DNA from 3 places in the Paenibacillus sp. FSL H7-0323 genome. Region 1 is predicted to be linked to each of the others. Evidence: riboswitches for the same ligand, from Rfam matches in the RefSeq annotation. Region 1 holds a riboswitch; each other region holds the start of a gene.
What was found. Region 1 has a riboswitch for cyclic di-GMP ahead of MHH89_RS25270 (transglutaminase-like domain-containing protein). Riboswitches for the same ligand answer to the same signal wherever they lie in the genome.
Positions count from the first base shown of each region.

Region 1 (4,612 bases):
CTGAATCTGGTAGTGCTCGGAATATCACTGCTGCTAATGCATCTGTTGACAGACAAACTAGGTATTCAAGTCTTGATCTCGAAGGTGCTGGTTACCTTTATCACGGTGATCATCAATTTCTTTGGAAGTCGTAAATGGGTATTTTAAACATTAATTTCAGGCAGAAGGAGTTGCTATGCTTAAAGGCAAGTAGCTGTTTCTGCTTGATTTGTATATAACCATAGAAACAATATACGGAGGTGAATAACATTGCGTAAATTCTCCTATCTACTCATACTGGCTGGGATACTTATTATGTTATATCCGACAGCTAACGAATGGTACAACGACAGGCAGCAGGAGAAGTTATTAGAAACGGCTGAACTAAGCACTGCCGATAGTACTCCCCAGTCAGATCTGAGGAGCAGGTATGCTGAAGTTACTCAGCTGTTAGCAGAGGAATCGGTTCTGGATGCCCAGGCACAGCCCCAACTCCAAGAGACAGAAAAGCCTGAACCGGAGATTGAAGTCGGTGGCAAAGTAATCGCACTAATTGAAATCGATAAGATTGATTTGAAGCTGCCTGTATTAGAAGGGGCTACAAAAGCTAATATGAAACATGCTGCAGCCCATATGAAAGAAACGGCACCCCTTGGAGAGATCGGGAATGCTGCAATCGCGGCGCATCGGGCTCGAACTACGGGTCGTTTGTTTAACAGATTGAATGAGGTTGTTGTGGGGGATGTTATCACGGTAAAGACTAGTGATCAGGTGTTTAACTATGAGGTATACGATATTTCTGTTGTAGATCCGAGTGATGTCTCCGTTCTTGACGGGAATGACAAGGATAAGATTCTTACTCTGATTACATGTGATCCGCTAGTGAATCCAACGCATCGTCTGATTGTTCATGCCAAATTAACAAAAGGAGAATAGTGAATGACAAGAAAACACAAATACCGGGAGATATTTATAAAATAATGGGTAATCTAGTAAATTAGGTCTTGTTCACAATTATAAATATGATAGTATTATACTATGAAAGCTAAACACGATAACGGCAAACCTTCCGAAAGGTAGGGACGCAAAGCTAAAGGGCCTTTTCCCGAAAGGATGGCAGCCAGCTACCGAATGAAGAGGCTTTTTTTGTTTGTTTCAAATGGATTCTATCAATTATATCTAGTAAAGCTAGAACAGATAGAGCTTATACGATAACGGCAAACCTATCGAAAGGTAGGGACGCAAAGCTAAAGGGCCTTCCCGAAAGGATGGCAGCCAGCTACCGAAAGGAGTTTTATCCGTGAAAAAGGTTTATTTTATGCTGGTGGCGTTGTTCGTCCTAATGACTTCAGTTCCGGTAAGTACAGCTCAAGCTGCAAGTGCAGATGCCAGCTGGTTGATTACATCCAAAGTGGCTCAAGGTGTTATTGGTATTAACTATGATATTCCGAAAGATAAAAGAATCAAACTCATGATCACCAAAGATAACAGCAGCTATACATATAACTTGTATGCTTCTGGACAAGCTGAGGACTTCCCTTTGCAACAAGGAAATGGGACTTATAAGGTTTCTGTTCTGGAGAACACAACCGGTAATAAATACAAAGCATTATATTCCGAAGTAGTAGACGTAACCATGAGTGACTCGAATTCCGTATATTTGGGCTCCGTACAGAATGTGAAATGGAGTTCTTCTGATAAAGCGATTGTCAAAGCTAAACAATTAGTACAAGGCAAAACAACAGACGAAGAGAAAGTTAAAGCGATCTATAACTATGTAGTTGCGAATGTACAATATGATTACTCTCTTGCTAATAGTGTAACTACTGATTATATTCCAAGCATCGATAAGACATTGACTACTAAAAAAGGGATTTGCTATGATTACGCTTCTCTTTTTGCCGCAATGCTGCGGAGTGTAGATGTTCCTGCTAAGTTGGTAATGGGGAATACAAGCTACGTTACGCAATATCATGCATGGAACGAAGTGTTGCTTAATGGGAAGTGGGTTACCATTGATACTACAGTGGATGCAGGACTTGCAAAGAGTGATAAGAAAACCGATTTAATTAAAGCCTCAAGCAAATATACTGCGGCAAAATACTATTAAGTTCGTCGCTAGAAACATAACTCTATTAAATAAACAACTAGCTTAATTATTAAGCTAGTTGTTTATTTTTATATTAGGGGTTGCTTTTCTATTAATAGTTGGGGTATTATAGGTAAGCGTTGTTAGACAGCGTACAGGCGATATAGACGAGGCTGATAAAAAGCTTCGAAAAATAAAGCTTGCATTTCTGAAAACAACATGATATATTATAAGAGTTGCTGCTGAGACATTAAACGGCGCCAACGAGAACTTGATCTTTGAAAACTGAACAACGAGTGAGTGGGAAATCACGTAAGTGAAATCCAAAATTAGAGAATTAATTTTCTCGTCAGATGTTTCAAAATGAGCATATCGCTCTTTTCAATACTAATTGGAGAGTTTGATCCTGGCTCAGGACGAACGCTGGCGGCGTGCCTAATACATGCAAGTCGAGCGGAGTTGTTTTGAAAGCTTGCTTTCAAAACAACTTAGCGGCGGACGGGTGAGTAACACGTAGGCAACCTGCCCTTCAGACTGGGATAACTACCGGAAACGGTAGCTAATACCGGATAATTTCTTTTTTCTCCTGAGAGAAGAATGAAAGACGGAGCAATCTGTCACTGAGGGATGGGCCTGCGGCGCATTAGCTAGTTGGTGGGGTAACGGCCCACCAAGGCGACGATGCGTAGCCGACCTGAGAGGGTGAACGGCCACACTGGGACTGAGACACGGCCCAGACTCCTACGGGAGGCAGCAGTAGGGAATCTTCCGCAATGGGCGAAAGCCTGACGGAGCAACGCCGCGTGAGTGATGAAGGTTTTCGGATCGTAAAGCTCTGTTGCCAGGGAAGAACGTCCGGTAGAGTAACTGCTACCGGAGTGACGGTACCTGAGAAGAAAGCCCCGGCTAACTACGTGCCAGCAGCCGCGGTAATACGTAGGGGGCAAGCGTTGTCCGGAATTATTGGGCGTAAAGCGCGCGCAGGCGGCTATTTAAGTCTGGTGTTTAAACCTTGGGCTCAACCTGAGGTCGCACTGGAAACTGGGTGGCTTGAGTACAGAAGAGGAAAGTGGAATTCCACGTGTAGCGGTGAAATGCGTAGATATGTGGAGGAACACCAGTGGCGAAGGCGACTTTCTGGGCTGTAACTGACGCTGAGGCGCGAAAGCGTGGGGAGCAAACAGGATTAGATACCCTGGTAGTCCACGCCGTAAACGATGAGTGCTAGGTGTTAGGGGTTTCGATACCCTTGGTGCCGAAGTTAACACAGTAAGCACTCCGCCTGGGGAGTACGGTCGCAAGACTGAAACTCAAAGGAATTGACGGGGACCCGCACAAGCAGTGGAGTATGTGGTTTAATTCGAAGCAACGCGAAGAACCTTACCAGGTCTTGACATCCCTCTGAATCCATTAGAGATAGTGGCGGCCTTCGGGACAGAGGAGACAGGTGGTGCATGGTTGTCGTCAGCTCGTGTCGTGAGATGTTGGGTTAAGTCCCGCAACGAGCGCAACCCTTAACTTTAGTTGCCAGCAGGTAATGCTGGGCACTCTAGAGTGACTGCTTATGACAAACCGGAGGAAGGTGGGGATGACGTCAAATCATCATGCCCCTTATGACCTGGGCTACACACGTACTACAATGGTAGGTACAACGGGAAGCGAAGCCGCGAGGTGGAGCCAATCCCATCAAAGCCGGTCTCAGTTCGGATTGCAGGCTGCAACTCGCCTGCATGAAGTCGGAATTGCTAGTAATCGCGGATCAGCATGCCGCGGTGAATACGTTCCCGGGTCTTGTACACACCGCCCGTCACACCACGAGAGTTTACAACACCCGAAGTCGGTGGGGTAACCCGCAAGGGAGCCAGCCGCCGAAGGTGGGGTAGATGATTGGGGTGAAGTCGTAACAAGGTAGCCGTATCGGAAGGTGCGGCTGGATCACCTCCTTTCTATGGAGAATCGTTCTCTGCAATGAGAACATTCAAATCGGAAGCTAAGCTTCCAAAACTCAGGTTTAGGCCTGTTACTCACTCGTTGCTCAGTTTTGAGAGTTTAAGCTCTCAAGTAAGACTTGATCCTTGAAAACTGGATACCGAAACGAATTTGCGTTTTAGAACATCTTTTAGCAACTTGTGTAAACAAGTAAATGTTATTAGTGAGATTTTTCTTCGGAAGAATCAAGGTTAAGCTAATAAGAGCACACGGAGGATGCCTAGGCGCCAGGAGCCGACGAAGGACGTGGCGAACAACGAAACTGCCTCGGGGAGCTGTAAGCAAGCTTTGATCCGGGGGTGTCCGAATGGGGAAACCCAGCTGTGGTAATTCGCAGTTACTCATACCTGAATACATAGGGTATGTAGAGGCAGACCAGGGGAACTGAAACATCTAAGTACCCTGAGGAAGAGAAAACAATAGTGATTCCGTCAGTAGCGGCGAGCGAACGCGGAACAGCCTAAACCTAAGAGCTTGCTCTTAGGGGTTGTGGGACGTCTCACATGGAGTTACAAAGGAATATGGTAGGTGAAGAGGTCTGGAAAGGCCCGCGAT
Region 1 is NZ_JBBODB010000001.1:5,620,086-5,624,697, forward strand. Features, by position in the region: gene MHH89_RS25260 (GtrA family protein) at 1-147, shown strand, start outside; gene MHH89_RS25265 (class D sortase) at 250-915, shown strand; cyclic di-GMP riboswitch class I at 1,029-1,111, shown strand; cyclic di-GMP riboswitch class I at 1,186-1,266, shown strand; gene MHH89_RS25270 (transglutaminase-like domain-containing protein) at 1,280-2,089, shown strand; rRNA gene MHH89_RS25275 (16S ribosomal RNA) at 2,457-4,014, shown strand; rRNA gene MHH89_RS25280 (23S ribosomal RNA) at 4,247-4,612, shown strand, end outside.

Region 2 (4,612 bases), 2.9 Mb from region 1:
TACATAAAATTTAATAAGGGGGACATTTTACCAATGAGCTGGATGCACAAACTTCCGTTAAAACAAAGAATTGTTGCCGGATGTTACCTCGTTGCCGCACTGTTTGCTATTCCTGTCTTAGTTACGTTAATGATTCTAGGTCAATTTCTCGTAGGAATTATACTAGTAGTTGTTCTTGCAGGTCTGACTTTACCTGTTGCTCGCTTCGTGGAGAGAACGCTTACATCATCTTTTGATGATATTGCTAATGTATCTCACAGTATTTCAAAGGGTGATTTCACTAGCAGAGCGGACGAAAATGGTTCAATGGGTGACGTAAGCCGCTCCTTTAACACAATGATTGATAAGCTCAAGAAGATTCTGACCGATGCATCGCAGATCACCCGTCAAGTTATGGATGCAAGCCGCGGAATCGAAGATAAGAACCAGAACCTGAAGATTGTCATGGCACAAGTAGCCTCTTCTTCTACTGAGCTCGCTCTTGGTGCAAATGAAATATCTACGGATATCGCTGATATGACAGAATCCATTAAAGACATTGAGACCAAAGTATCCAATTATACGAACTCCACCAAAGAAATGAACAGACGTTCAATACATACCTTAGAACTTGTTGAGCAAGGGCGCCAATCCGTAGATACACAGGCTGAAGGCATGCGTAAAAACATAGAGGCTACACAAAAAGTGGCTGATACTATTGAAGCTCTCTCACAAAATGCCCGCGGGATTACGATGATCACCAAGACCATCACAGAGATCGCTGAGCAGACCAACCTGCTGTCACTGAATGCCTCCATCGAAGCTGCTCGTGCCGGAGAGCATGGTCGGGGTTTTGCCGTTGTAGCTCAAGAGGTTCGCAAGCTTGCTGAAGAATCTACGGCATCCACAAAAGAAGTATTCGGCTTGGTCCGCAGCATTGAGTCAGATATTAAACAAGCCATCGATAATATTGCCATCAATGAAGAGGTTGTGCAGGTTCAGAATGAAATGATCACTCAATCTGCCCATATTTTCGCACAAATTGTACAAAGCGTGCAGTACATTACCGAGCAAATCTCTTCATTCTCTGCGGAGAGTGATCTTATGCTAGAAAGTGCCTTGAAAATTTCCAGTGCAATTGAGAATATCTCAGCAATCACCGAAGAAACTGCTGCTGGCACGGAAGAGGTATCGGCGGCTATGAATGAACAGATTAATGCCCTGCAGTCTGTTGCAGAAGAAACGGAAAAAATGACCCAGGCCGTATTTAATCTGCAAAAAACCATTCATATCTTTAAATTCTAGTTCAAAACTATCAACTGCCACCTAAGCTGAGTCTTAGGTGGCAGTTTTTTTCGCGAGGCAAAACTTCATCTCTTGGACAAGACTTTCGTCAAATTTCGAGTTTTTTTAGCGGATTATGTTGACAAAAATTAATGAGGAATATATTGTAAAGGAAAATTATTCTTATCAACTATAAATTAATATTGGCAAAATCCTCGAAAGAGGATGACGCAAAACCATGGATCTACAGCCTCATTTTTTCGTTTGAGGCCATGATTGCCAGGTTGCAGAGGAACCAGGACGGCTGAACTATTGTTCAGTCTTAGCGGTGCCTTATGCCACCAACCTGTGCTTACTATAGAGCACAGGTTTTTACTTTTTGAGTATATTGATCTATCGTATCTATTCGGTAGATTAATAACTAATATATATCAAAAAACTTGTGAGGTGTTTCTTTTGAAGACAGTCGCAGATTACATGGCGGAAGCACTACGTAACCTTGGAGTCACCCATTCTTTTGGGATCATTGGCAAATCCATTTGTCCAATAGTTCTAAAGATGGTGGATTACGGTATTGAATTTATTCCCGGCAGACATGAAGCAAGCTCCGGATTCGAAGCAGCAGGGTATGCGCTGAAAACGGGTAACCTAGGCGTAGCATTTGGTACTTCGGGTCCTGGGGGAACTAACCTGCTTACAGCAGCAGCACATGCGAAAGCTAACAACCTACCTGTCCTATTTATTACCGGCCACCAATCCATTACAGAGCTTGGAATTCCTCAATGTCAGGACTCCACCTCTTTTCTGGCTGATTTAGCTGATATGTTCAGACCTGCCACCTTGTTCAGTAAATTGGTTGAACGTGGGGATCACTTTGGTACTATTTTTAATCATGCGATTTCTGTGGCCCTGACCAAACGGGGTCCTGTTCATCTTTGTATTCCTTTTGATGTACAAACTGAAGTATTGGAAGAATGCAATATAGTAATCCCAGAAAGAGAATCTCTAATTAGTCAAGCTAATATCGATAGAGTCATCGATGCTATTCAAGCTGCTAAGAATCCTTTGATTATTGCGGGTAAAGGAATTAACCGCTCCGGAGCACATAAAGAGCTTGTTCAACTCGCAGAAACTTTTAATATTCCTGTAGTAACATCTCCAGGTGGAAAAGGGGCTATAGTCTGGGATCACCCACTCTATCATGGTCCTATTGGCGTTGGCGGTTCGACCCACGGGGACGATTTATTGAATAAAAGCGATTTATTTATAGTGCTTGGATCACGTTTAAGTGATATGACCATCTGTAATCTTAAACGGGAGAATCATCCAGCAACTTTAATTCAATTTGATATTGATCCAACCTTTGTCGGAAAAATACTATTGTCCAAAACGATACCGGTCACTGGGGACCTGCGCGATAATTTGGTGCACTGCCTAAATCATATTGACCCAAGCACAATCACCAAACGTGAGGCTTTGGCCGATGCGGATTATTCAGAAGAGCTTCCAACCCTCAAGAATCTTTCCCTTGCTTCGGTAATGAGCACTTTAAGTGATTTGATCCCTTATAATAATTCAATTTTCGTTGATGATGGAAGTCATGGATTCCACGCTGCAAAATGGTACAAGGTTAAGAAACCGGGCAGCTTTGTTTTTGATGCGTATTTTGCTTGCATGGGTAATTCGATCGGCATGGCTATTGGTGCAAAAGTTGCAGCTCCTGAAGAAACTGTCCTCTGCATTACAGGTGATGGTTGTTTCATGATGCTCGGCGCTGAGATTAACACCGCTGTCTGCAAAGATATCCCTGTCATCTTTATCGTGGTCAATAATAAGCAACTAGATATGGCTCTTAAGGGTATGGAGAAAACCACAGGTCGTATCGATGGAACTCTATATGAAGTACCAATGGACGCCGTGAAATTCGCTGAATCTCTAGGTGCTAAAGGCTACAAATGTGAGACTGCGGATGAATTCACAGCTGCAATTAAAGATGCGGTAGCTCTAAACCATGTTGCCGTTATTGAACTACTAACAGACCGTGATGAAGTCCCTCCGACTGCACACCGTACTTTGAACCTAAACTAGGAGGCTAACCATGAAGGAAAATATCAACAGTGGTCTCAACCACTTCACGAATCTATCAGGAGACTATGGCGCAAAAGCACTAGCTCCAATTAAAGACCACTTCCCTGACTTGGCTGAATTTATTATGGGGAATGCCTATGGCGATATTTTTCAACGTAATACTATAGCCCCTGACTGGAAGGAAATCGCAGTCATTTCATCTTTAATTTCAATGGGTCAATTCGAACAGTTGGGCGTTCATTATGTCATGGCCCTTCGTGTTGGAGTTACCGTAGAACAGCTTAAAGGTATTCTATTACACTTAGTACCCGTTATAGGGGCACCTAGAATCATCACAGCTTTTAATATCCTGCTTGCAACCATAGAAGAAATCCAATAACCCAACAGTTCGACAACAATATACAAAATTCGACTTTATTATTGCATACACTTGAAAAATATGCCTATAATAGAGTCGGAATATCCCATTACTTGCTGTATAGTGTCGAATTTTGACTTTTATAAAACAGCTAAATGGATATACATGGCTGGATATTGCAGTCGAACTGTTTTGGACAAATTCAATCTATGGGAGAGATTTAGGCATGGGAAGTTTCGTTTTGAAGACAGACACTACAAACAAGGTTATTAACATTGAGTTAGATGGAACATTTTCTGAAGAAGATGGTCTAAAATCTATTCAAGCTTATCAACAAACTATCAATCCAATTACTCCAGCTGACTATGAACTAAAAATCGACTGCAGAAAGCTAAATGTAACTGCACCAGATGTTGTACCTCTTTTAGAAAGCTGCTTTGTAATGTTTAAGAATGATGGATTTGTAAAAGTAAATCTAACGCTTGAAAATAACCCGATCCTCAAAATGCAGCTTTCCCGTCTTGGCCGTAAAGCTGGACTCGATAACATCGAGATCATTTCTGCGGTTACAGTCTAGATCTTTTAATCTTAATATGTAGGCCACATTTTACTGCTTTCCTGGAGGCGTATTATGACCGGAATTCGTATTAAAGGCATTGATATCTATCATCCCAGCAATATAGTTGGTAACGACTTTTTCATTAAGCATTTTGACGAAAAAGGCATTGATATTCGAGGTCTATTATCCGCATTAGGTCGTATTACACGGTATAGTATTAAGGATGCGGATGAGAATTCCCTTACGATGGCTTTTGAGGCTGCCAGGAATGTTCTGGAGAAAAGTGGTCTCACAGGTGCCGATATCGACCTTATTGCCTATGCAAGTCAAACTCCTGAGTATAT
Region 2 is NZ_JBBODB010000001.1:2,712,299-2,716,910, forward strand. Features, by position in the region: gene MHH89_RS12420 (methyl-accepting chemotaxis protein) at 34-1,284, shown strand; cyclic di-GMP riboswitch class I at 1,459-1,555, shown strand; gene MHH89_RS12425 (thiamine pyrophosphate-binding protein) at 1,711-3,351, shown strand; gene MHH89_RS12430 (carboxymuconolactone decarboxylase family protein) at 3,362-3,730, shown strand; gene MHH89_RS12435 (hypothetical protein) at 3,936-4,286, shown strand; gene MHH89_RS12440 (ketoacyl-ACP synthase III) at 4,341-4,612, shown strand, end outside.
Region 2: linked by a shared signal. The riboswitch ahead of MHH89_RS12425 (thiamine pyrophosphate-binding protein) and the one ahead of MHH89_RS25270 (transglutaminase-like domain-containing protein) in region 1 are both predicted to bind cyclic di-GMP.

Region 3 (4,612 bases), 5.2 Mb from region 1:
TTTCGGAATGATCTCCTTTCAAATTCCAACCCCCAGTGATTGTTTGATCACCTATAACCAACTGAGCGGTATTATAGTGGACAATTCCTTTTTTAAGCGAATCATTTTCATCTATTAGAATTTGGATATCTAAAGGGGTAACCACTAGCTGATCTAAGGTTATGCCGGTCTTTTCTTGAAATTCAGGACTGTTATACAGTTTCTTAGTGTAAATCGCCTCACTTGCTTTTTGTCCATCTGCTTTAAAATCGAACTTCCACGTACCTGAAAATCGTTTCGCTTCTTCAATGTAACTAAAATGAAGACTAGCTTCCTTCCAATCTGATTCAGTTATATTGAAAACCTGTTCAATAAATAAATCCGATCCTTCGTTAGGCATGATGGTTGGAATTGCTTCATTCTCTTGACTACCAGTACTAACTACCAAATGTGGGTTACCCCGTCCTAAGTCAGATGGTGATGCAGCGACTTTGTAACGGATAATGGTTTGATTGGAAACATATCGAACGGATTCGATTTGAATGCTTGGATATTGCTTAACTCCAGTATTGATAGTATCCCCTGCTTGATGATTAGATTGTAAGGGAATATTCCGATCACTGTAAAAAATGAGATTCCGTGCTTCAAACCTGTAGTCCTTTTTATCATCCTTTAATGTATCGGGTGTCTCATATACTCCAATGAGTTTCTGGCTTTCAGGATCGTATTCTAAATAACCGTATACCTTTGCCTTGGCACCGGATTCACTAGTCATGATGTTTTCCTCTGTAGCAAATCCAGTATATTTGGATAGATCAGATTTAGTATCAAGTGATAACAGCATTTTCATTTTTTCTCCATCAGTTACAACACCGTTCAAATTCATTGTTACTCCTGAACTGGAAGTTTGAAGATTATACTGTTGACCGATGCCGTTATTTAATGCATTGCTCACACTTCGACCACCAATTTTATCCCAATTAATCGTCATACTAGCGAATACAGGAATGGCTACAAGTAAGAGGCAAGAGAAGACAATACTGATAGGAATAACCTTTTTATTAGACCTAGGAGTATTCTGGGAGGCATGCAGATTTCTTTGACGTTTATAAGCTTCTTGTTCTATGGCAGTCCACATCAAATCATAATCCGGTCGGGGAATATGTTTATCTTTTTCAATATAGAGACTCATTACTATTCAGCTCCTTTAGTTGGGTTCCACCCATTCTATTTAGTATTTTAAGTCCCTTGTTCAGTCTGGATTTTACAGTTCCTTCGGGTATGCTCATAACTTTAGAGATCTCGGGTACAGTCAATTCGTTTATAAAACGAAGGACTACTACCATTCTGATTTTGTCAGGAAGCTGACTGTATAACCCTTGTAATTCTTTTTTAGTTTCCTGTCGATCCAAACGTTTTTCTACAGGGTTTGATTCCTCAGACCTGGATAATAAATAATTACGTACTTCTTTCATCCACCCCGTCTTACGCCTTTTGATCACACTGTTGCACTCATTCGAAGCAATTCGTAAAATCCAAGCTTTCAAGTTTCTTACCTTCGACTTATCCGCTAAGATAACTTTTACAAATACCTCTTGGGTAATATCCTCCGCATCTGCCTGATTTTTCATTAAGTAGTAACAAAAATAATATACTTGTTCTTTATAGAGCTCGAAAATTTCCCGGTCACTCATTTTGCTGCACCCCCTGTCTTTGCTGTTCTCATTAATAAGACTTATAAGCGTATGTAATCGTTCATTTTTCATTTTGATTGTAGTATTTCTTCTGAGTATCATAGCGAATTCGAATGGAAGATAAGTCGTTTACAGGTAATTATAACCATGATAAAATTAGCGGTGGGACATGCGTCCGTAATCTATTAAAACTAATTGAATGTCCGCGTTAAAGGTAAAATCATCGAAAGATGATGACACAAAGCCATGGGTCTAAAACCTTTCGACAGAAGGAAATGATCGCCAGGCCGCCATAGGGATGTCTTATGAAGCATAAAGGATAGCTCTAAGAATATGTAGTCTATTTTGAGCTCTTTTATTATTTCGACCTATACGGCGTTACATTATCGCAAGGGGCCGAAAGGGGAAGTACATGAACAGTTTTTTCAAAACAATAGGTACTAGTTTGGCAGTAGGTGCTTTATTGCTGTCCGGAACGATCGGATGGATGTCTAATCCAGGAGTAGTGTCTGCAGCTACCTCAACAGTAGTAACCGCGGATCAGATGATCAGCAAAGTAACGGCAGCCTCCAAAGCAATAAAGAATTTCCATCTGGATGTGACCAAAAAACAGGATATTCAAAGCGGCGGGGTGCGTATCAGCAACACCAACACTCTGAAGCTGGATATCAACCGTCTGCCGAATTTTGCCGCAGCAGGCACTGTCGCTAGTAGTCTTTTAGAAACATCGTACAGTCTATATGCCAATGACAAGGAGTTTTACTATCTTGTAGACGGAAGTGAACTGATCGATGAATCTGAAGATGAAGGTTACGACGATGACGGGGAGCCAATCGATCCTGATGCACAATATTGGCTTGGACTGGAGAAAACGGAATGGGATGCCTTTTACTCTAAAGGCCAATACGATCCTGTTTCCATGCTTGATTCGGTCAAAAGTTATAAAAAATCCATGAAAGTCAGCACTGCTGGCGCACAAACAGTCTTACAATTCACGGTAACCGATCCGACAGCAGCTAAGGGGATAATCAAACTCTATGACCAGGAGAACCTTTGGGATGGAGAGACAGTTCAACCCAAAAGCGTAACGTGGAAATTATTCGTCAATACTAAGACCTGGCAAACGGAAAAGCTGACAGTCGATCTGAGTTATGTACTGGTAAGTGATGGAGCCAAAGATACATACACCACGAAAATCGAAGCTAAATATTCCAAAAATAATAAAGGTGCAGCCATTGTAAAACCGGCCGAACTAGAATAATAAGGACCATTCATATCGAGCAAAAAGCGCTGTTCCAATGAACAGCGCTTTTTGTTGTATCCAACAGCAGTTCTTTATTAGTTGACAAGAATAAATCATTGCTGTAATTTATATGTATGCGCATGTATATAATAATTTATCTAAATATAATTTAATGAAAGTTGGGAAAAAGATGATAGCACTAGACACAGCATTAACTTTTCGCAGAGGGCTGACATTAAAAAACCGAGTGGTTATGGCTCCAATGACCACGCGAATGAGCTTTTATGACGGTGTAGTAACACAAGATGAATTGAAATACTATTCGCTAAGAACGGGCGAAGTAGGTGCGGTCATCACTGCGGCAGCAAATGTACAAGAGGGTGGAAAAGGATGGGAAGGTGAACTTAGTGTTTCCTCCGATGAATTTATTCCTAGCCTCAGCCGATTAGCATCTACTATTAAACGAAATGGAACAAAGGCTATTTTACAGCTATTCCATGCAGGAAGAATGACAGATTCAAAAATATTGCGTGGCGTACAACCCGTTTCCTCCAGCGCCATTGCTGCCGAACGCCCGAATGCAGAAATTCCAAGAGCATTAACAGAAGATGAAATTTTCGGTGTAATTGAGGATTTTAAAAAAGCGACTCAACGTGCTATTCAAGCTGGATTTGACGGGGTAGAAATTCATGGAGCAAACACATATTTAATCCAACAATTCTTCTCTCCACACTCCAACCGTCGTGAAGATCAATGGGGCGGAAGCTTAGAGAAAAGATTTAATTTCATTAACCAATTAGTGGATGCAGTTATTGCTGTCGTTGACAATTCAAAGGTTAAGGATTTTATTGTCGGGTATCGTTTTTCTCCAGAAGAATATGAAGAGCCTGGAATTAAAATCACCGATACCTTTTATCTTATTGATAAATTAGCTGATAAAAAGCTGGATTATCTGCATATTTCATTAGGGGATTTTAAGAAAGTATCTGCATCAGAAGATTTTAAAGAAAAATCAATCCTGCAATATGTACATGAGAAAATCAATGGCCGTGTACCTTTAATTGGGGTAGGAGATATCCGTACCAAACAGGACGCAGAGGACACGTTGACAAATGCTGAATTAGTAGCAGTAGGACGATCTCTTATCATTGATCCTCATTGGACAAGTAAAGTGCTGGAGGGTAAAGAAGATCTCATCAGAAGAGTACTTGCTGATCAAGATAGAGAAGAACTTGTAGTAGAGAATGGTATTCTAGAATTCCTTAAATTAATGATGCCTGATCGTTTACGCTAAACCCAAACACAGTTTTGAGGTCTAAATCTATAACGTTCCGCGGTAAATTCCGCGGAACGTTATTTTTCTGTAACGACTCTATTCCCTCTTTAAGATTGTTGTCGTATGTTTCAACATTCGATTCATGAGATTTCGCCGTTCTGTTTTTATGTCGGTGTCGCTTCTCTTTAATGCGTCGCGGATGGGGATGATCTCTGTAATTTTCCTGCCGCTTTTTATTCTTCGATCTACACAAGTCGGGATGTAACCTACGTTAGTTATACTCGTGTGTCCTTTTTCATCCTTCTTTATTTTAAGCGTAAGAATGATACCGCTTTGTGTATAAGGAATATTCATTAGTTTAGTCGAAACAAAATTCCCCAATGAGTAAATAACGAATTGTTTTTTTCCACGAAGCGCTAA
Region 3 is NZ_JBBODB010000001.1:387,060-391,671, forward strand. Features, by position in the region: gene MHH89_RS01885 (DUF4179 domain-containing protein) at 1-1,171, opposite strand, end outside; gene MHH89_RS01890 (RNA polymerase sigma factor) at 1,155-1,673, opposite strand; cyclic di-GMP riboswitch class I at 1,877-1,968, shown strand; gene MHH89_RS01895 (DUF6612 family protein) at 2,086-2,934, shown strand; gene MHH89_RS01900 (NADH-dependent flavin oxidoreductase) at 3,107-4,210, shown strand; gene MHH89_RS01905 (CapA family protein) at 4,289-4,612, opposite strand, start outside.
Region 3: linked by a shared signal. The riboswitch ahead of MHH89_RS01895 (DUF6612 family protein) and the one ahead of MHH89_RS25270 (transglutaminase-like domain-containing protein) in region 1 are both predicted to bind cyclic di-GMP.